Regions from separate parts of the Paenibacillus sp. FSL R5-0928 genome, predicted to be linked through region 2. Evidence: riboswitches for the same ligand, from Rfam matches in the RefSeq annotation. Region 2 holds a riboswitch; the other holds the start of a gene.

Region 1 (10,446 bases), 450 kb from region 2:
AATTCGCTGGTATATTTGATTTTAGGGCTCGTTGTGTTTGATCGCTGCGAGAAAATAGCCATCAAAAAAGGTCTTTTAGGGCAATACTAGCGATACAAAGGCTTGCGGAGATGATTTTATAGGATCAGCTCCGCAAGACGATGAATGCCCTGCTCAATCGCTGCCTCATTTACTTTTGCAAACCCTAATACCCATCCTTTTCTTTTGCTATCCAAACAATAGGGTCCAAGAGGGTACACACGTATTCCATGTTGTAGGGCTAACTTTGTCACAGCTTCTTCGTCGAATGTTTCCTCAGCTTCTAATAACATATGTAATCCAGTTTCTACTCCACTGAGCGTGAAGCGCTCCCCTAAGCCGCTAGCCATAATAGCTTTTGCCATGACCTCGTGTCTTCGACGGTACACATTTCTGACTCTTCGCATATGGCGCATAAAATGACCATTTTTAATGAAGTGGGTTAGTGTTAGCTGATCCATAATCGGAAGATGACGGTAAGTCAGCTCCTGCACCTTCGCTAGCTGAGCAATCGCCTCGACTGATCCAACAATAGCCGAAATACGAATGCCTGGTGCAATCATTTTAGAGAAACTCATGAGGTACAAAGTATTATTAGATGCCTGACTAAACAGCGTTGGCAGCGGCTCCCCGCGATATCGAAATTCACTATCATAATCGTCTTCAATGATCCAAAACCGTTCTTGAACGGCCTTATGCAGCAATTGTTGCCGGCGGGGCTCCGACATAACGACCCCTACTGCGCACTGGTGGGAAGGGGTGGCAAAGACCAGCTTGGATTGCGGGTGAATATGCTCAACCACTAGACCATACTCATCAACGGGAATGGGTACCACATTCATACGGCGGTATCTCATTGCCATCCAAGCAGCTGGGAAACCTGGATCCTCTACTGAGACAGTGTCCCCATCAGCTAAAAGTGACTGTGCGATTAAGTCAATACTATGCTGAGCTCCTGAGGTCAACAGAATCTGATTGGTTTGGACATGTATGCCCCGTTCAAGTGATAAATAACGCTGTATTTGCTCACGTAATGGTGTGTACCCGTAGCAGTTACCGTAAGCCCAGCTTGATAAATCCATTTCAGCGGATGCCTGGAGCAGCGATTGCCGCCAGTTTTTTTGAAATTGTTCATCCAAATAGGGTTCATGGGGACTGAAATCAATATCCACTTCTAGCTGTTCTTTACCTCTGAACCAGTCATGTAATTGATCAACAGCTGAGTCTAGCAAGGAGAGTGACGGAGGTGTGGGGCCCTCTGTTTCTATTTCCTTCGTGGACATAGTGACTTGCTTCCACGTACTAACTCGCGTCCCTCCCCGGCGGGAGGTAACTGTATAACCTCGACTTAACAATTCCTCATAGACGATCTGTATAGTTGAGCGGGAGACACCTACGATGTGCGCAAGTTCGCGGGTAGGAATCAGTAATTCTCCTGGTGCCCAGACTCCGCTAGTAATATTATGAATCGCTTGATCAAGCAATTGCTGCCAGATTGGTCTCTTATCATTGCGAATTACTTTCATCATCGTACATACCTCCAAATAGAAACTCCAATCATAAAAAACGAATTATGGATTGCTCTAAACAGCGAATTTTGGATATTTTAATACAATCCATTCATTGATATACTACCGTAACAACGCTGGTATCCGCAATTTAAATAAAAGGAGAGATTCGATATGAATTCGGTTCGTTACAAGACCAGGGAATGCTTAGATCAAGAGAAGATTGAAAGGTTCCTTCACCAAACGAGATTAGGTTATCTGGGGTTGGTTGATGGGAACCTCCCTTATGTTGTGCCACTTAATTATGTATGGACTGAAGGGAAACTGTATATTCACGGGGCTGGAGATGGAAGACGTAATCAGGTCATGCGTGATAATCCGGAGGTATGTTTTACGGTATGTGAGGAATACGGAACTATTACAGACCCGGTACCAGCCAAAACGGATACAGCTTATATGAGCGTAATGATTTTTGGACAAGCAGAACCGATTTCAGATTTGGATGAAGCCACACACGTACTTCAGGAATTGATCAATAAATACGTACCGGGTTATTATAATCGCCCCTTGTCCAAGCAGCATGTGGAAAAGTATAGATCGGCTGTATTTGGCGGTCCGGTTCAAGTTTATCGGGTAATTCCGCATCATATCACGGCAAAAGAAAGTCCTATTGAAGCAGAAAAAATGTATAAAAGGGGCATGGGTACTGGACGAGATGTTTAGCCGCAAGATACCATTACAAATGGTGTTATGCTAACGAGGTCTTTGGCAGCCTTTATGTCCTAATCATATGGGGAGAGGGAGGCTTTTTAGAGGTACTATCTATCAAAGTAGGCCGCAATCCAATGAAGGAGGGCGGCCTACTTATTTTTACATTTATTTAGGTTGTTTACGTCTTCTGAGATAGGCCCAGAACACAAATACCGCTACTAGAGCAATAATGGCGCTAATGGTGATAGACCTTGTTAGATGATTATTATCGTCCGCATAATATGCGGAAGCAATGGTTCCCGACCCATCCTGCTCGTCATCGGAAGAATCGTTTTGCATCGTTTGTAACACATCAATTAAATGCCCGGGTGCTTGAGGCTCCGAAATATTGCTTAGTCCTTTTGTTTCTGCTGATGAGGCTTGTTGTGGGGCGATGATTAGTTCCTGATTGTCTTTCTTGAAGGCAGCTATATATTCGTCCCGCTCACGGATAAGTGTAGGCTCACTCACTTCACCCTCAGCTTCTAGTGAATGAATAGCATAGGCCAAAGTATTAGGATTTCCTCCAAACTCAGTAACTTGATAGGACCCGTTTGAATCCTTTTGAATGATCATTTTAGATTTGGGTATTCCGCCCGATAAAATAAGAAACTCCCAGTTGTCTTGGGGTGTGACCGTTTCAATCAGACTATCGGAAGCCGCCCTAAGCTTAGCACCATCAATAAAATGAATCTGCATTCCTTGACCTACGGTAATTTCACTAATCTCTGCTTCATTCTTGTAACCATACCCTTCAGGATCTTTAGATAACCCTTCTTTAATCAATGTTAATCCTTCTGTATTTGCAAAAGAAACAACATCTTCAGTTACGGTCTGAGCCCATACAGGTGAGAAAAAAGTCAGAAATAAAACGAATGAAGTTACAGTTAACAGCAGCGTTTTCTTAATGGGAAGCCCTCCTTAAATATATTTGTTGAAGCCATGAAGTCCCCATCTCCAGGTTCTATCGTAGCTGGAGCCACCTTTAATGTTGGTGTATAACATGGAGGTTTTTGTGCCCCCACTCGGGTTCATGTGTTGAATCCAATCATTTCCACTATATGTGTCGTACCCATAGATAACTACTGCGTGCCCGCCACCGGTAGCACTATTCCATTTCCAGCTTACATATATAGGACTGCCAACATTATCAATCTGGTTTTTTACATCGCTGTAAGATAGTGCTCCTGTATGATTCCAACTGGAGACACCATAATCATGAATGCCTTCTTGAACAGTTCCATAAGATTCACTCTCGTCTGTTGTACAGCCGGAGGTTCCCTTCACATGATCATAAAAAGAACATTGGCTTACAGAGATTCCGTAATATTGAAGTATGGTAACGCTAGTCGCAGCCCAGCACCAATTATTCTTAGCTTGTGTAGCTGTAGGGTAGCCAATTAAATTAGTCGCATATGCTTGGGAAACAAAAGAAAAAAGAAAGACTGAAACAAAGGTTCCAACAAGCATCAATCTCTTTTTTAAAGATAGTTTCATGAATGGAATCAGCTCCTTATTATGGATTAATATTCCTTTTAATAACACTATTAAAATACCATATATTAACTTATGTGTAAAGTTTAAATGTTTTTTCGTTTTTATAATAGATTCTACACATTTGATATGGAGAGGGGGATACTGATATGGATAAGGAAATATTGATGCTCGTAGGAATACGTGCTCCAATGATCCAAAGCAAGCCATTCATAACAAAAGCCACTCCGCTAAGGAATGGCTTTTCTTCATATACACTGCAATTACTAGTTACAACGGAGGTTCTTCTTTGCTAACTAGGTTTGCTTTCTTTTCAATCATGAGCTTGTTTTTCGTGGGCATAAATAATGTTATAACAAATGCGGCAATGGATAAAATCATCATGAAGTAGTAGGCGTCACTTGCCCCAAGAATCGATGTAAGGGATTTAAAGATCTCAGGAGTAGCGGAGGGATTATTCTGCATCAGTGTAGTTGCATGACTGGTTGCCTGCACTGTATAAATTGTAATTACGACAGCAGTACCAATGGCCCCGGCAATTTGGCGAACGGTATTATTCACAGCTGTACCATGAGTGCCGAGTTGTTTGGGCAACGCATTTAGTCCGGCTGTATTGAGTGGCATAGTAATGAAGCTTAATCCAATTCGCAGACCTATGGTACGAATCATTAGATAAGTATACGTGGTCGATTCAGATAAATCTGTTACCGCCCACATAGATGGAATAATAAACAATAGGCCAATGATGAACAGCGGTTTCGCACCGAAACGGTCGTATAATTTACCGGTGACGGGTGACATGAACGCATTTACGAGTGCGCCCGGCAACAATAGTAGTCCTGCATCAAATGCTGTAAACCCGCGACCATTCTGCAGATAAATAGGCAATAAGATCATATCTGCGTACATCATCATTGTGATTAATACGTTAATAAGAGATGTCATCGTAAACACTTTATTTTTGAAGACCGACAGGTTTAGCAGTGGATCATCCGATTTGATTTGTCGAAGACAGAATACGGCTGTTACCACGACCCCAATCCCTAGAGTTAGGATCACGATTACATCATCCCAGCCTTTACTTCCTGCACTACTGAAGCCGTATAAAATTAAGCCGAATCCGACGGTTGATAAAAGAACACTTACCACATCAAGCTTCGACTTAGACGTCTCAGATACATTCACTAAATACTTGAACGCCAACGCTATAACAATGATGACTAGTGGGATGAGGCCGATAAATAACCAGCGCCAAGAGTGGTATTCGACAACAAATCCCGCAAGGGTCGGCCCAATAGCAGGAGCGAATATCATCGCCAGCCCAAGCAGTCCCATAGCGCTGCCACGTTTTTCAACGGGGAAGATCGCGAGCACAACACTCATCATGAGCGGCATTATAATGCCAGCACCGGCAGCTTGGATCATCCGTCCGATTAAGAGTAGACTAAAGCTCGGCGCTGCTGCACAAAGTATAGAACCGATTAATAAAAATGACATGGCACTTATAAATAATTGCCGTGTTGTAAAACGTTTCATTAAATAGGCCGTAATCGGAATCAAAATCCCGTTGATCAGCATAAATCCTGTTGAAATCCATTGTACGGTTGTTGCCGTGACATCAAAAACATCCATCAGACTACTTAAGGCGACATTTAAAAGCGTCTGATTGAGTGTGGATAAGAAACAACCAAAGATTAAGATGGTTAGTAAGATCCCTTTATTTATTTTCTTAGTGTCTTCTTGCATGTTGCAGTCCTCTCTTCATTGCTTTTTCGACATAGTGTCAATAAAATAAATCATATCAGGATTTATATAGTATTCCTATTTGCAATTTTATTGAAAATGTCGACTAATCGACAGAATAGGCAAATTAGTTGATGAAAGGCCATTTTAACGATAATAGAGGGATGAAATGACTGAACATAAAAGAGTTGACCCACGAGCTATTCGTTCAAAAAAGATGCTTAAGAACGCTGTATTTTCATTATTGGCCGATAATGTGGAGGTTTCGCAATTGACCGTCCAAAAAATCGCCAACCGTGCGGAACTAAATCGCGCAACGTTTTATTTGCATTATGAGGATATTAACGATTTATTGCGGCAGATCGTACATGAAATCTTCGATGACCTATCCATGAAGGTTGAACCGCTATTACAAATGAAGAGCAACAACGAACAGGAGCAGCTGGTCACCTTTTTAAATTATTTTTATGAATACCGGAAAGTTTTTGCTGTATTGATTGAGCATAAAGGCTTCAAAAAACATTTGACCAACCTGTTAAAAAGTACTGTCGAAAAACGAAGAAACATGAGGAACATTGACTCTACTAAGGAGGTAGTCTCCGTTGATATTATTGCAGCCTCACTACTGGGGATTATTATGTGGTGGATTAAGGATGGCAACCAATATAGCGCTGAATACATAGCGGGGCAAATTACCCTGATGTATAAAAGAAGGTATTTATAAGGGTTTTTATGATATATTCAAGTAAAGTTTGAGTCCCTAGCCAATATTCATTAAAAAGGAAGTGCGAACAATGGATTTAGAAACGGTCATGCAAGAGCTTGAAGCTCTCGGCAAGGAACGCACCAAGAAAATATATCTATCCAATGGCGCGCACGAACCGCTTTTTGGTGTGGCCACAGGCCAGATGAAGCCTATCTTCAGAAAAATAAAACACAATCAACCCTTGGCCGAGCAGCTTTATGCTACGGGAAATTACGACGCTATGTATTTTGCCGGGGTGATCGCGGAGCCTAAAGCAATGACCGAGTCGGATTTTGAGCGGTGGATTGCTGGGGCTTATTTCTATATGCTATCGGACTTTGTGGTGGCAGTAACGTTGGCGGAGACGGATATTGCGCAAGAGGTTTCTGATAAATGGATTGCAAGTGAGATAGAGCTGAAAATGTCGGCGGGCTGGAACTGTTACTGCTGGCTGCTCGGAAATCGCCCGGACAGTGAATTTTCCGCAGAAAAATTAGCCGCTATGTTGGAGCTTGCTAAAAATACGATTCATGATGCTCCTGAGCGAACGAAATACGCAATGAACAATTTCATTTACACTGTGGGCGTATCCTATCTGCCGCTTCATGATAAAGCGGTTGAGATTGCAAAGGAAGTTGGCCCGGTGGAAGTCCATACCAGTAGTGCAAAAAGCAAGATTTTGAATGCTTCAATTAATATTCAAAAGGCAGTTGATAAATCGCAGCTGGGCTTCAAACGAAAACATGTAAGGTGTTAGTCAGTCATGGAGTGCTAAGGAGAGCGTATTGAAGGTTGTGCCTGCAGACAGAAGAATTGGCGGCTTGGCTGACAAGCCCTTAATTGTGTGCAATAAAAGTTAATGGAACAATAATAAAGCGGTAATTAATGTTATTGACAAAATATTTGACAATGATTAGTATTGAAAAATATTAAAAATGAAGTTAGCGACATAAAAATTAAATAATTCGCAAGCTATGATTGCTATGGATCACACTATAGCAGGAGCAGCTTCTGGAGAGACCGTGGGGGAATCCCCCGGCGCCGAAGGGTTCACAATCTCAGGCAAAAGGACAGAAGAGTACTAGATAATTCATTTGTTATTCTGATCATCGTCAGAATAAATAAATGTATTTTATTTATTATTCTTATACCTAAGAGATTGGAGCGTATCCAATCTCTTTTTTGTTATCATTTTTACTTGTTATTTTTTTCACATAAGGGGGAGTTCGAAATGGCAGCACAAGAATTAAAGAGAGATTTAGAGAATCGACATGTTCAGCTCATTGCGATTGGTGGAACCATCGGTACCGGATTATTTCTAGGATCTGGAAAAGCTATACAGCTGGCAGGACCATCGATCATTTTTGCTTATTTAATCGTGGGTATCGCTATTTTCTTTGTGATGAGGGCATTGGGAGAACTTCTGTTGTCAAAAGCAGGTTATCAATCTTTTACAGACATTGCCGAAGATTATCTTGGACCGCGGGCGGCGTTTGTAACTGGATGGACCTATTGGTTTTGCTGGATCATGACGGCTATGGCCGATATTATAGCTGTTGGGGTCTATGTACAATATTGGTTTGATATCCCGCAATGGATACCCGCAGTCATTTGTTTAATTATTTTATTAGGACTCAATTTATTAACTGTAAAAAGCTTTGGCGAATTGGAATTTTGGTTTGCTTTAATTAAGGTAATCACTATTCTCGCGTTAATTGCCATAGGGGTAGTTTTACTGGTGATTGGATTCAAAACAACTACCGGAACGGTTGCGCTCAGTAATATTTGGGCACATGGGGGAGTATTTCCAAACGGGATTTCCGGGTTCTTACTTTCATTTCAAATGGTTGTGTTTGCTTTTGTGGGTGTGGAATTGGTGGGGGTATCAGCAGCGGAAACATCCAATCCAGAAAAAACTATCCCATCGGCGATTAATAAAATACCTTTGCGAATTCTATTTTTCTACGTGGGTGCTATTATTGCCTTATTATGCATCAACGCTTGGACAGAACTAAACCCGGCAGAAAGTCCTTTTGTTAAAACATTTAGTTTAGTGGGGATTCCGATTGCCGCGGGGGTTATTAATTTCGTTGTATTAACTTCAGCTGCTTCCGCTTGTAACAGCGGGATGTTCTCAACAAGCCGGATTCTATACAATCTAAGCAGAAATGACCAGGCTCCAGCCAACTTTGCAAAGCTTAATAAAAATCATGTGCCAAGTAATGCTTTATTCATATCCACGCTTGTCTTATCTGTAGGGGCTTTGTTGAGTAAGCTGATTCCGGAGACGGCCTTTGGCATCGTGACAACGATTAGTGCCATTTGTTTCATCTGGGTTTGGGGCGTCGTTCTAATTTGCCATTTGCGATATAAAAAGACGAAGCCGGAATTGCAGGCCAAATCAAAATTCAAGGCACCGTTCACACCTTTTGTGAATTATGTTGTTCTAGCCTTGTTTGCAATCATACTCATAATTATGTTGTTTGCTGATGAAACTCGTCCGGCATTATTGTTGACGCCTTTATGGTTTATTTTATTATTTGTTTTGTATTCGATAAATAGAAGAAAGAGGGAAAGAGATAATAAAATAATCAGGACCGAAACACCTCTCTAGTTTATGAGGAAAGCTTTAACCGGCGCAGAAGCCGTGGTTATATTCAACCGCGACTGGGAAGGGAGCCCTTGCCGGTTTCAAGCGTTCCTACATGGACGTTTGCTTAAAGAATATGCAAAGTTAAACAGAAAACCGGAAGATACTGTTAAAATGGTATCTCCCGGTTTTTTAATTTTTTACAAACTATAATATCATCGAGTTTACAGTTTTTTTCAGTTATTGTTTATTACTATTTCAACTGATATAATTCTTATTTCGACAATAAGTTTACAAGTAAGATAACTATCGTAATGGTAAAATCAATTTAAAAGTGGTGAATTCATGAGAGAGTTCTACAGTCGGGTGAATCGAAAAACCTATTACATATTAATGTTAATGATCATCGTTCTTATGATGTTTGGATTGATACTATCTACCCTAGAGTTAGATGGGATTGATTTTGGTTATATCATTCATTTTTTATGTGTGGCGTTTCTAACGGTTTGTTTATGGATTTACCCTAAGCATGAGACACATACTTTTAGAAAGATTATCATTCTATTTGGATTTGCGTATTTTTATACGCTATTCTTTTTATATCCTCAAACATGGACTACCTATATCCTCATTTGTCTTATTCCTGCACTGTCTATTCTATTTTTTGATTTAAAATTGTTCTATTTTTCCTTCATTATAAATGGGGTACTAATGGTAATTACATTTGACTATATCCTCTTGATTGATAGAGGGGATTTATATACATATTTACATTATGATATGCTAGGCAATTTCATTAATATAATAGCGGTTCAAGTGTTATTATTTTTCATTTTTCAAATATCATTTAAACGGATGAAAAAACAGCAGCTTTATTATGAACAATTACAGCAATCTGAGCGTTTAAAGATGGTTGGACAATTAACAGCTGCCGTTGCGCACGAAATTAGAAATCCAGTGACAGTGGTTAGAGGTTTTTTGCAGTTTTTTGATGAGGATCCTTCATTTGATGATCCTATGAAAAGAAAATTTAAATTAATGATTGATGAATTAAACACAGTAGAACAGATTATCTCGCAATTTCTAACCCTTTCAAAGCCAAATGGAGAGCAAAAATTAGAAAAAGTAGATGTGAAGGATGTACTTGAAAGTGTTACAGGATTGCTCCATTCCTACGCAATGTTATCTGATAATCAAATCGTTACCTACGTAGAAGAAGATTGCATGATTTCTATTAATAAAATTGAATTTAAGCAGCTGCTTATTAATATAATAAAAAATGCTTTAGAGGCTTCGGAAGTTGGTAAATCTGTCTCTATTATGGCGAATAGGAACAATAATTTTATTGAGATAACAATCATCGATGAAGGAAGCGGGATGTCGGAAGCTGAGGTTAAGTCGCTTGGCACTCCTTTTTATTCATTAAAAAGTAATGGAACAGGGTTAGGATTAATGATTTGCTTTAATATCGTAGAAAAATACGGCGGGGAAATTTATTATAGTAGCTCTGAAGGTAAGGGGACAACAGCTACTATCCGCTTTTTAGCTATAAATGATCAGTAATAATGAGCCTTCTTTCAATTGAACAAAGGGGATTA
Region 2 (10,446 bases):
CACTGCTTGATATTTTTCTATTATTTTTGCAGTTTGAGCTATTTCTATTTGTAATTCTTCTTGATTCATCTTCTTTCTAACGGAAAGGACATTTTCAAGCAAAATTTCTTGATTTTTTTGAATTTCAAACAATTCAGCACCTCCTAAAAAAGATCATAACTATGTGAATTTTCACAAACCTATCGTAATTGTTAAACTCCCTGATGAGTGGATTAATAACTTTATAGTAACTAGAATATCTATTAAGATACATATCCCTCAGTATATATTCCCTTTTGAGTTAATCTGTGCTAAAATATATTTTTTTTTACAATAATTCCACTTTATTTAACAATTTTTTATCTTTTTGATCTAACACAAACCTCACGACTTATGTCATTGTTTTCTTTTGAATGGAGTGTTATGCTCTGTTTAATTAATACCATAAGTTGGGAGAATGGTTTGTTTGGATATTCTTGAATGTGAACGAGCTTGGTTTACGGTAGATGATGTAGATAAAAAATCTAATAATTCCTTGTGTGAATTTTGCCAACCTTGGAGTAACCTCAAAACAGAAAAATCCTTTTCTGTAGAAGAGCTGGTTCCCTACGAGGTATTGGTTGAAGTACTACATTCAGAATTGGCGAAAGTAACGGAATTTCTCTTATTGCCCTTTGTTTTTTTCTTAACAGATCAAGCCGGCAATATTATTAATATTGTTACTCCTTTCGAAGCGTTTCAGAAGAAAGTAGATCATTTTGGAATTAGGAGTGGAACTAACCTTTCGAAGCAATTCTCTGGAGTAAATGCAGTTTCACTAGCGATGGAGGTTAAATCAATTGCAGTAGTGCGTGGAGAAGAGCATAGTATGCCAATGTTTAAAGAGTGGAATTGTGTATGCGCTCCTATAATGATAAATGGTTGTATATGTGGATATATCGACATTTCATTTGAAGCCGAGAGGCAAATTGGCTTTTCGATTCTCTTTATTAAACAATTATCCGAAAAGATTGTTCTGAAGTTGAAGGAACGAAGCCCAAAGTTAATTGAGTACAGATTTCAGGAAAAGTGTGATTCGTATCGATTATCGCCCAGAGAAAGGGAGGTAGCGTATCACTGGTCACTAAGAAAAGGTGCGTTGCAAATTTCCAATGACCTTAATGTGAAAGAGGGGACTGTGCGGAATATCGTTAAGAGTATTTATAGTAAGATGGATATCAGCGAGAGATGGGAATTGATAGAAATACTTAAGTTGTAAATTTTGATGATAAACATCAAAATACTCGTTTGTACATAAGATATAAAAGCCATCCTCCGAAATTAATCAACAACGGAGGATGGCTTTTATCTGTCTAGAACATTTTTTTGATAAGTACTTAACCGCAAGAACAATTCAAAACTGGCTTACGCGCAGCCTGTGTCTCATCCAAACGGCTAATCTCTGTGGTATGCGGTGCGTTGATTACAATTTCTGGTGTCTCCTGCGCTTCTTTCACAATCTGAATCATCGTATCGATGAAGCCGTCGAGCGTTTCTTTACTTTCGGTTTCCGTCGGCTCGATCATCATGCATTCCTCAACAGTCAGAGGGAAGTACACGGTTGGCGGGTGGTAGCCGAAGTCGAGCAATCGTTTAGCAACGTCTAAGGTGCGCACGCCATATTGCTTGAGGTTTTTGCCGGACATCACGAATTCATGCTTACATACACCCGGATATGGGATTTCAAAATACGGCGCCAGACGGTGCATCATATAGTTCGCATTCAGCACAGCATTTTCGGATACCTCACGCAGTCCGTCTGGACCATAGGTGCGGATATAGGCATAGGCACGAACCAGAATACCAAAGTTTCCGTAAAAAGCTTTCACGCGTCCAATGGATTCAGGACCACCGAAGTTAAGTGAGAAGCGGCTATCTTCATTCTTCACCACAGTAGGTTGTGGCAAGAATGGAATGAGGATAGATTTTACGCCGACTGGTCCGGCCCCAGGGCCACCACCGCCATGTGGGGTGCTCATTGTCTTATGCAAGTTCAGATGCACAACGTCAAAGCCCATGTCGCCAGGGCGGGTAATGCCCATAATGGCATTGGAGTTGGCTCCATCGTAATAGAGTAAGCCGCCTGCTTCATGCACGATCTCAGCAATCTCGACGATTTGGGTTTCGAACAAGCCCAGTGTGCTTGGGTTAGTTAGCATTAGTGCGGCTGTGTCGCTACCGACGGCTGCCTTCAGTGCTTCAAGATCGACCATTCCTTTATCTGTGGAAGGGATCGTGATCGTTTCAAGTCCTGCTGCTGAGGCACTAGCAGGATTGGTTCCGTGCGAGGAATCCGGCACGATAACCTTAGTACGCGTCTCGCCGCGACTTTCATGGTAGGCGCGGATCATCATGAGGCCGGTCCATTCACCATGAGCACCTGCGGCAGGCTGTAAGGATACTGCATCCATGCCCGTCAGCGCGGACAGATCATTTTGCAGGGTATACATTAATTCCAGTGCGCCTTGAATACTCTCTTCCGGTTGGTAGGGATGAATTTTGGCGAAGCCGGAGAAGCGGGCAACATCTTCGTTAATCTTCGGATTGTATTTCATCGTGCATGAACCGAGTGGATAGAAGCCATTGTCTACACCAAAGTTGCGACGTGAAAGAGAAGTGTAGTGGCGGATGACGTCTACTTCAGATACCTCTGGAAGTACGACGGGTTCGCTACGGAGTAAATCTGATGGAATCAGGGACTCCAAGGTTTCTTCCTGCGGCACATCGCATAGTGGCAAAGAATAGGCCGAACGGCCAGGACGGCTTAATTCAAAAATTAGACTTTGCTCCGGTTTCATAAACAGCCCTCCAGTGCGCTAGCGAATTGGTCGATTTCGGTTTTGCTTCTTTTTTCCGTTACGGCAACCAGCATATGTCCAGCAAGTTCAGGATAATCACGACCCAGATCATAACCCCCAAGATAACCTTCCTTCAGCAGCTTCGAATTAATAGAGGCCACACTGCTGCCTTCAGGAAGCTTCACGACAAATTCGTTAAAGAATGGGGAGGAGAAGGCAAGTTCAGCACCTGTTAGTCCGCTGAGTTTATTAGCAGCGTAATGGCTTTTGCGAATATTTAGCTCGCCTACTTCACGCATGCCTTCTTTGCCCATAACGGACAAGTAGACGGATGCGCAGAGAGCCAGCAGCGCCTGATTGGAGCAGATATTCGATGTCGCTTTTTCACGACGAATATGCTGCTCACGCGCTTGAAGTGTAAGAACGAAGCCACGTTTACCGTTACGGTCTACCGTTTGGCCAACGATCCGGCCTGGCATGCGGCGCATCAGGTGATCAGCTACGGCAAAGAATCCGCAAGTTGGACCCCCGAGAGAAGCTGGAATACCGAGTGGCTGAGCATCACCCACTACGATGTCGGCTCCAAGTTTGCCCGGAGTTTCAAGTACACCTAGAGCTATTGGGTTCGCGCTGACTACAAGAAGACCTTTAACCGCGTGAATCAGCGGCTCAACCGAGCGAAGATCCTCGATGCTGCCGAAGAAGTTAGGCGATTGAATAAGCACTGCGGCAGTATCTCCATCGATAGCTTCAGCGAGTTTAGCTTGATCGGTAACACCGTCTTTATAGTCAATCTCCACCACCTCCAGACCCCAAGCATTAGCCGAAGTACATAGCACTTGTCGAGCCTCAGGATGAACGGTACGGGAGACGATTAATTTTTTGCGTTTGGTAGCACCAGCTGCGAGAACCGCTGCTTCGGATAAAGCTGTAGCGCCATCATACATACTGGCATTGGCAACTTTCATACCGGTTAGTTCGCAAATGTAGGATTGGAATTCGAAGATCGCTTGCAGCTCACCTTGGCTGATCTCCGGTTGATAAGGAGTGTAGGCAGTGTAGAATTCAGAACGGGAAATGACATGGTTGATGACCACAGGGATGTGATGATCGTATAATCCGGCGCCGAGGAAGCTGGCGTGAGAATCAAAGTCGGCATTTTGGTCAGCCAAACCTTTCATGTGGCGCAGCAGGGCGTATTCATCGAGTGGTTCAGACATCGGCATAGTGCCTTGGTAACGTACCGCTTCAGGAATATCGGAGAACAGCTCATCTATAGACTGAATCCCGACGGCCTCCATCATCTCTACGCGGTCCTGTTCTGTCATGGGCAGATAACGGTGCTTCATTAAGGTTTCACTCCTTGGCTTTTTTAAAATATAAGAAAGTACAATTTTCACGCTATACTTTATCCTTCTATTTCTCGCTTAAAAGCTCACCGTCCTTATATGGACGCTAAAGGCGTTTATACTTGTAAAAAGGGGCCTTGATCACTACAGCCTTAAGCTGCTTGCCGCGTATCTCTACGTAAACCTCTGTGCCTATTTCACTGTAAGCAGCATCAATCAAAGCCAACCCCAGGTTCCGTTTCAGCGTAGGGGACTGTGTTCCGGTTGTGACCTCACCAATCTTAACCCCATCTGCCCAAACAGGATAATGGGAGCGTGGAATGCCTCGATCAATCATTTCTAGGCCGACAAGGCGACGGGGAATCCCAGCTTCTTTTTGCTGTATTAGTGCATCGCGTCCGATAAAGTCTATTTTGTCCAGCTTCACGAAGAACTGTACTCCTGCTTCAAGCGGGGTGATGTCAGCGGATAGCTCCTGACCGTACAGTGGTAATTTTGCCTCAAAACGCAGGGTATCCCGTGCACCCAGTCCAGCAGGTGTTAATCCGTGAGGCGCGCCTGCAGCAAGCAGTCCGTTCCATAACGTTTCTGCACCTTCCAGCGAAGCGTAGATCTCGAAGCCATCTTCACCGGTATAACCCGTACGGGAGATAAGTACCTCTACACCGCAAACGGTGGCGCGTTCGATGAAATGGAAAGGCTTGAGTGTTGAAATAGGAGCATCAGTAACTTCCGCGAGAATGGTCTCTGCCAGAGGACCCTGCAAGGCGAGCAAAAGCGTCTCGTCAGAGACATTAGTGAGCGTGACTTCGCCGAATTCAGAGGTCAAATTCTCTTGCAGCCACTGGAAGTCTTTGTAGATGTTGGAGGCATTAACGACGAGCATATAATGCCCTTCGCTTAGGCGATACACGAGTAGATCGTCGACAACTCCGCCATTTGGATAACAGAGCAGTGTATATTGTGCCGCACCATCCGTGAGACGGCTGACATCATTGGTTGTCATTTTTTGCAAAAAGGCTTCTGCACCGCTCCCAATCACCATGAATTCACCCATATGCGAGACATCGAACAGCCCAGCCTGCTGGCGAACGGCTTCATGCTCTTTTACGATACCTGTAAACTGTACTGGCAGCTCCCAGCCACCGAAGTCAATGCATCTGGATTCCGCATAAGCGGAATAGAGATCATAAAAAGGTGTTCTTCTCAAAGCATCCATGTCGTCACTCCCCTTGATCTGATTACATACGAAAAAAGGACAGGCAGAAGCAATCATGCATAAATGCACAAATCGCTTTCTGCTCTGTCCTTTGTACCTGAGAGTTACCCTGCCGTAACTAGCTTGCAGGTTTCCCCGTTGGTGATCTGACGCATCTAGCCTTGCGTCTGATGCTCTCCAGAGATACGTCCGACAAAGGTCCTTTTGCCTGAGAGATTCACCCCTGTTAGGGCTTACTCCTTCGGCGCCGTCTTCAAGTGAGACAGTCTCTCCCTATGCCATCATCCGCAACTATATTTATTTCAAATATAAGAAAGTATATGGTTCACATTATACATTATCCTTATATTTCTCCGAGAAACGGTTATTGTCTATAAAAAGACGACAACGTCGTTTCTTCTTGTATGTCTCCATTAAACGGGTATAGTCGGGCGCTGTCAACAAGAAAACGTCGAAAAAATGACAAATTTAAATTTCCTGTTAGTAATATTGACATTGTGAGCCGGGATAACTTAGGCTATAACTAAATTTAGAACTCCAAATTGGAAATGAGGCGGCTTGAAATGAGTGAAGTATTAGACAACCTTCTTTACAGCGAAGAGCATGAATGGGCACAGCAAGTAGAAGGACGAGTAGTACGTGTTGGGATTACGGACCATGCTCAGCATTTATTAGGCGACATCGTATTTGTTGAGTTTCCTGAGGTAGGATCAACCATTTCGGCCGGTGACAGCGTAGGCAGTATCGAATCCGTTAAGACGGTATCGGAATTGTATTCGCCCGTCTCTGGGACGGTTACCAAGGTGAATGATGGATTAGAAGCTAGTCCGGAGCTTATCAATGATCAGCCATATGGCGGGGGTTGGATTTTTGAGATTGAAGTTGATGGAGAATATGCTGATGCTGTAAAAGGTCTGTTAGATGCAGCCGGTTATAGCGCGTTAGTTGCTGAATAATTGGAAATTGGGGACGGGAAATAGTCTGATCAAGTGTGATGTTTTTAGCAGCAAGTTTCTGTGATTTGGGGACTTGCTGTTTGTGTTTCTTATGTAGATTGTGCGAGTATTCGTAAACTCAATCGAATGGTTTGAGGGTCTAGTGGAGTATGGAATTAGGGAAAACCTCCCTCATTTTAGACGATTATAGCGTGAGAGTTAGGATTTTAGGGAATTCCTCCCTAATTATCTCGGTAAAACCACTATATCAGACTAAAAAGAGTAATAATCAGGGAGAAATTCCCTCATTCCGCGATTGGATACGATATTAGGTGAAAAATCAGGGAGGTTTTCCCGAATTAAATTAGGTGAAACCCCATTATTGGTCAATGTGGCAATTGAAATGGCCTTAGCCGCCGAACTTAGCTCTGAGCACAAACAACTATATTTTTATTCCACCTCTTGAAGCTGTCGAAGGACAATGATCTCTACGCGTCGATTTTTCTGTTTGCCTGCTACCGTAGTATTATCTGCTGTTGGTCGGGTATCGGCATAACCTGCATATTGAAAAGTGTCCGGGTTCAGTCCTTCATTATCTAAGAAAAAGCGCAGCACAGAAAGCGCACGAGCACCCGATAGCTCCCAATTGTCGTTATAACGTGAAGCTGATGACACTGGTGTATTATCCGTATGTCCTTCAATGCTGATCGTTGCCCCGATATCTTTGAATAAGCCAGACAACTGCTGAAGAGCAGGAAGGGCTGGTGACTTCACATCTGCTTTACCCACATCAAAAAGAAAACGGTCGCTGAGCGTGATTTCTATGCCCTGCGGTTTGTCGGCTACAAATATTTGTTCACCGAGATTATTCTCCTCCACATAGTGGGTGATCACACCCATTAACTCAGCAAGCTTCGCCTCTTGTTCTCGAAAAGCCAACTCCCGTGCTGAAGGTGTTTCATTCTCCGTTTGTTTATCAGAACCGTCATTTGGTTTTGCAGTTGCGTTCGCATTCCCATCTGTACTCTCTGGTTTGTTGTCAGGGGTCTTTCCAGCATCTAAAATACCATCTCCGCCTTCAAGAACAGTGCTGCTCGACTTGAAAGTCTGGGATAAAGAGCCGGTTACGATATTGTATTTGTCAGTGTCCAGGCTGCTCATCGCATACAATATAACGAAAAATATAAGTAAAAGCGTAATTAGATCTGCGTAAGTAATCATCCAACGATCACGGCTTTCTCGATTCTCTACCCGCCGTTTGCGCCGGTCTCTTTGTCTCATATAAAACCTCTTGCTTCTGCACGGTCATCTGTGGTGGTATCTGAAATGAAGGAGTTCAGTTTTTTACGCACCAGCAGCGGATGATCCCCGTTTTGTAGAGAAAGAATGCCTACTAGCAGCATCTCCATGCTATGCAGCTCACTTTGGCTGCGGGATTTGATTTTGGAAGCAATGGGTAAAAATATTAGATTAGCGATGGCTACTCCGTACAGTGTTGCAGTGAACGCTACTGCGATAGAGGTACCTAGATTTGATGGGTCTGTAAGGTTGCCCAGTACCCTAATGAGTCCCATAACTGTACCGATGATCCCCATCGTTGGAGCATATCCGCCAGCGGCTTCAAAAATCTTGGCGTAGCTTTCATGCTTCAATTCTTTCGCATCCATTTCCAATTCCAAAATCTGTCTTACCTGCTCAGGGTCAGTGCCATCGACGATAAGCAACAGTCCTTCGCGCGTAAAGGAATCGGGATGTGCTTCCGCTTGTTTTTCGAGCATTAAAACGCCGCCGCGGCGGGCCACTGTGGCCATTGCGATAAGCTCTTCTGCCTTCTCTTCATCACGTTCAGGATTGCGGCCAAAAGCCATGCGCAGAGCGGTGGGAATGGAGCGTAGCTTAGCTGCCGGGAAGCTGATCATTACGGCGGCAATCGTACCTCCAAATACAATCAAAGCTGCATTAAGCTGCAGCAGTCCGGAAAGGCTTCCGCCTTCCCAGAGGTAGCCGCCGATTAGCGCAGCCAGTCCGGCCACTAGGCCGATTATTGCGGTAATATCCATGCTTCAAGCTCCTAACATTTCTGTGTATTATGGTTTGCATCGATCTAAGCAACACTGTATAATGAACGGGAACACATATTCTTATCTTCCATATTTTTTACTATCGTATGGAGAGAGAAGATTCAGACAACAATTATAATATATTAATCTAGTTTAGACGATAGAGGGGAGACGGGCAAATGAGTGATATTGTCGTCAGTACGAAGACTTTTGAATTGGAGTCCGAGTATACACCCCAGGGCGATCAGCCTCATGCCATAGATGAATTACTACAAGGCATCCGGCAGGGTAAGAAGCACCAGACGCTGCTGGGAGCGACAGGTACAGGGAAGACCTTTACTGTCGCGCAAGTTATTTCCAAATTAAATCGCCCCACGCTGGTTATTGCGCATAACAAGACACTGGCTGCCCAGCTGGCAAGTGAGTTTAAGGAGTTTTTCCCGAATAATTCGGTAGACTATTTCGTCAGCTACTACGACTATTACCAACCAGAGGCGTACATTCCCTCCTCCGATACTTATATTGAGAAAGATTCCAGCATTAACGAAGAGATTGATAAACTTCGCCACTCCGCGACAAGCTCCTTGTTCGAACGGCGTGACGTTATTATTGTAGCGAGTGTGTCTTGTATTTACGGTCTCGGTTCACCAATGGAATACGGAAGCTTGCTGTTGTCCTTGCGGGTTGGGATGGAGAAGCCGCGCAATGAGATTCTGAGCAGACTGGTGGATATTCAATACCAGCGCAATGATATCAATTTTGTACGCGGAACATTCCGTGTACGTGGTGATGTGGTTGAAATCTTCCCGGCATCTCAGGGTGAACATGCGATTCGCGTTGAATTGTTTGGCGATGAGATTGAGCGGATCACTGAAATTGATGTTTTAACGGGTGAATTGATCGGTGAACGCGACCATGTCGCCATTTTTCCGGCTTCTCACTTTGTTACCAAGGAAGAAACGATGCGTGTAGCAATAGTCAATATTGAACGGGAGCTGGAAGAGCGGCTGACCGTGCTTCGTGACGCAGGCAAGCTTCTGGAAGCGCAACGTCTGGAACAACGGACACGTTACGACATTGAGATGATGAAGGAAGTGGGTTTCTGTTCGGGGATTGAGAACTATTCCGGGCCACTAACCTTCAGGGAGCCAGGAGCAACTCCATATACGTTAATGGATTATTTTCCTGATGATATGTTAATTGTCGTAGATGAATCCCATGTTACCCTTCCGCAAATTCGGGCGATGTATAACGGTGACCGGGCGCGTAAGACAGTGTTGGTAGAGCATGGTTTCCGTCTGCCTTCTGCGCTGGATAACCGTCCGCTTCAGTTCGAAGAGTTCGAAGATAAAGTGAACCAGATCATTTACGTTTCTGCGACACCTGGACCTTATGAAATGGAACACTGCGAAACTATGGTGCAGCAGATTATCCGTCCGACTGGGCTATTGGATCCAATCATTGAGGTTCGTCCTACAGAAGGCCAGATCGATGATCTGATTAGCGAAATCCGTGACCGGGTCGAACGTGATGAACGTGTACTCGTTACCACTTTGACGAAGAAGATGTCGGAGGATCTGACAGACTACTTTAAGGAAATCGGTATTAAGGTTCGTTATATGCACTCTGACATCAAAACACTGGAACGGATGGCGATCTTGCGGGATCTTCGTCTCGGTACGTTCCATGTCCTGGTAGGGATTAACCTCCTGAGAGAAGGTCTCGACTTACCGGAGGTATCTTTAGTTGCAATTCTCGATGCCGATAAAGAAGGGTTCCTTCGTTCCGAACGTTCACTAATTCAGACGATTGGCCGTGCGGCTCGTAACTCTGAGGGTCGTGTAATCATGTATGGTGATCGGATCACTGATTCGATGGAGAAAGCGATGAGCGAAACATCGCGCCGTCGCGCCATTCAGATTGCTCATAATGAGAAACATGGCATTACCCCAACCACCATTAATAAAAAAGTGCGTGACATCATCGAGGCGACGAAGGTTGCTGAGTCTAAAGCCGATTATCTCACAGGTGTGGGTGGCAAGATGAATAAGAAAGAAAAACAAAGTC

Evidence for each region. A riboswitch is a leader RNA that binds a small molecule or an ion and turns the genes downstream of it on or off. The one in region 2 is predicted to bind glycine.
Region 1: it holds a riboswitch for glycine, as region 2 does, so the genes downstream of both, MKZ16_RS31925 (amino acid permease) here and gcvT (glycine cleavage system aminomethyltransferase GcvT) in region 2, are expected to answer to the same signal.

Annotation. Positions count from the first base shown of each region.
Region 1 is NZ_CP150225.1:7,042,369-7,052,814, reverse strand. It holds gene MKZ16_RS31965 (ABC transporter permease) at 1-90, shown strand, start outside; gene MKZ16_RS31960 (PLP-dependent aminotransferase family protein) at 117-1,547, opposite strand; gene MKZ16_RS31955 (pyridoxamine 5'-phosphate oxidase family protein) at 1,701-2,249, shown strand; gene MKZ16_RS31950 (hypothetical protein) at 2,403-3,062, opposite strand; gene MKZ16_RS31945 (C39 family peptidase) at 3,198-3,773, opposite strand; gene MKZ16_RS31940 (DHA2 family efflux MFS transporter permease subunit) at 4,041-5,516, opposite strand; gene MKZ16_RS31935 (TetR-like C-terminal domain-containing protein) at 5,683-6,237, shown strand; gene MKZ16_RS31930 (DNA alkylation repair protein) at 6,308-7,015, shown strand; glycine riboswitch at 7,260-7,342, shown strand; gene MKZ16_RS31925 (amino acid permease) at 7,490-8,872, shown strand; gene MKZ16_RS31920 (HAMP domain-containing sensor histidine kinase) at 9,248-10,411, shown strand.
Region 2 is NZ_CP150225.1:6,591,148-6,601,593, reverse strand. It holds gene MKZ16_RS30040 (hypothetical protein) at 1-132, opposite strand, end outside; gene MKZ16_RS30035 (helix-turn-helix transcriptional regulator) at 446-1,237, shown strand; gene gcvPB (aminomethyl-transferring glycine dehydrogenase subunit GcvPB) at 1,356-2,816, opposite strand; gene gcvPA (aminomethyl-transferring glycine dehydrogenase subunit GcvPA) at 2,813-4,165, opposite strand; gene gcvT (glycine cleavage system aminomethyltransferase GcvT) at 4,272-5,384, opposite strand; glycine riboswitch at 5,571-5,669, opposite strand; gene gcvH (glycine cleavage system protein GcvH) at 5,948-6,340, shown strand; gene MKZ16_RS30010 (flagellar motor protein MotB) at 6,770-7,600, opposite strand; gene MKZ16_RS30005 (flagellar motor protein) at 7,597-8,379, opposite strand; gene uvrB (excinuclease ABC subunit UvrB) at 8,559-10,446, shown strand, end outside.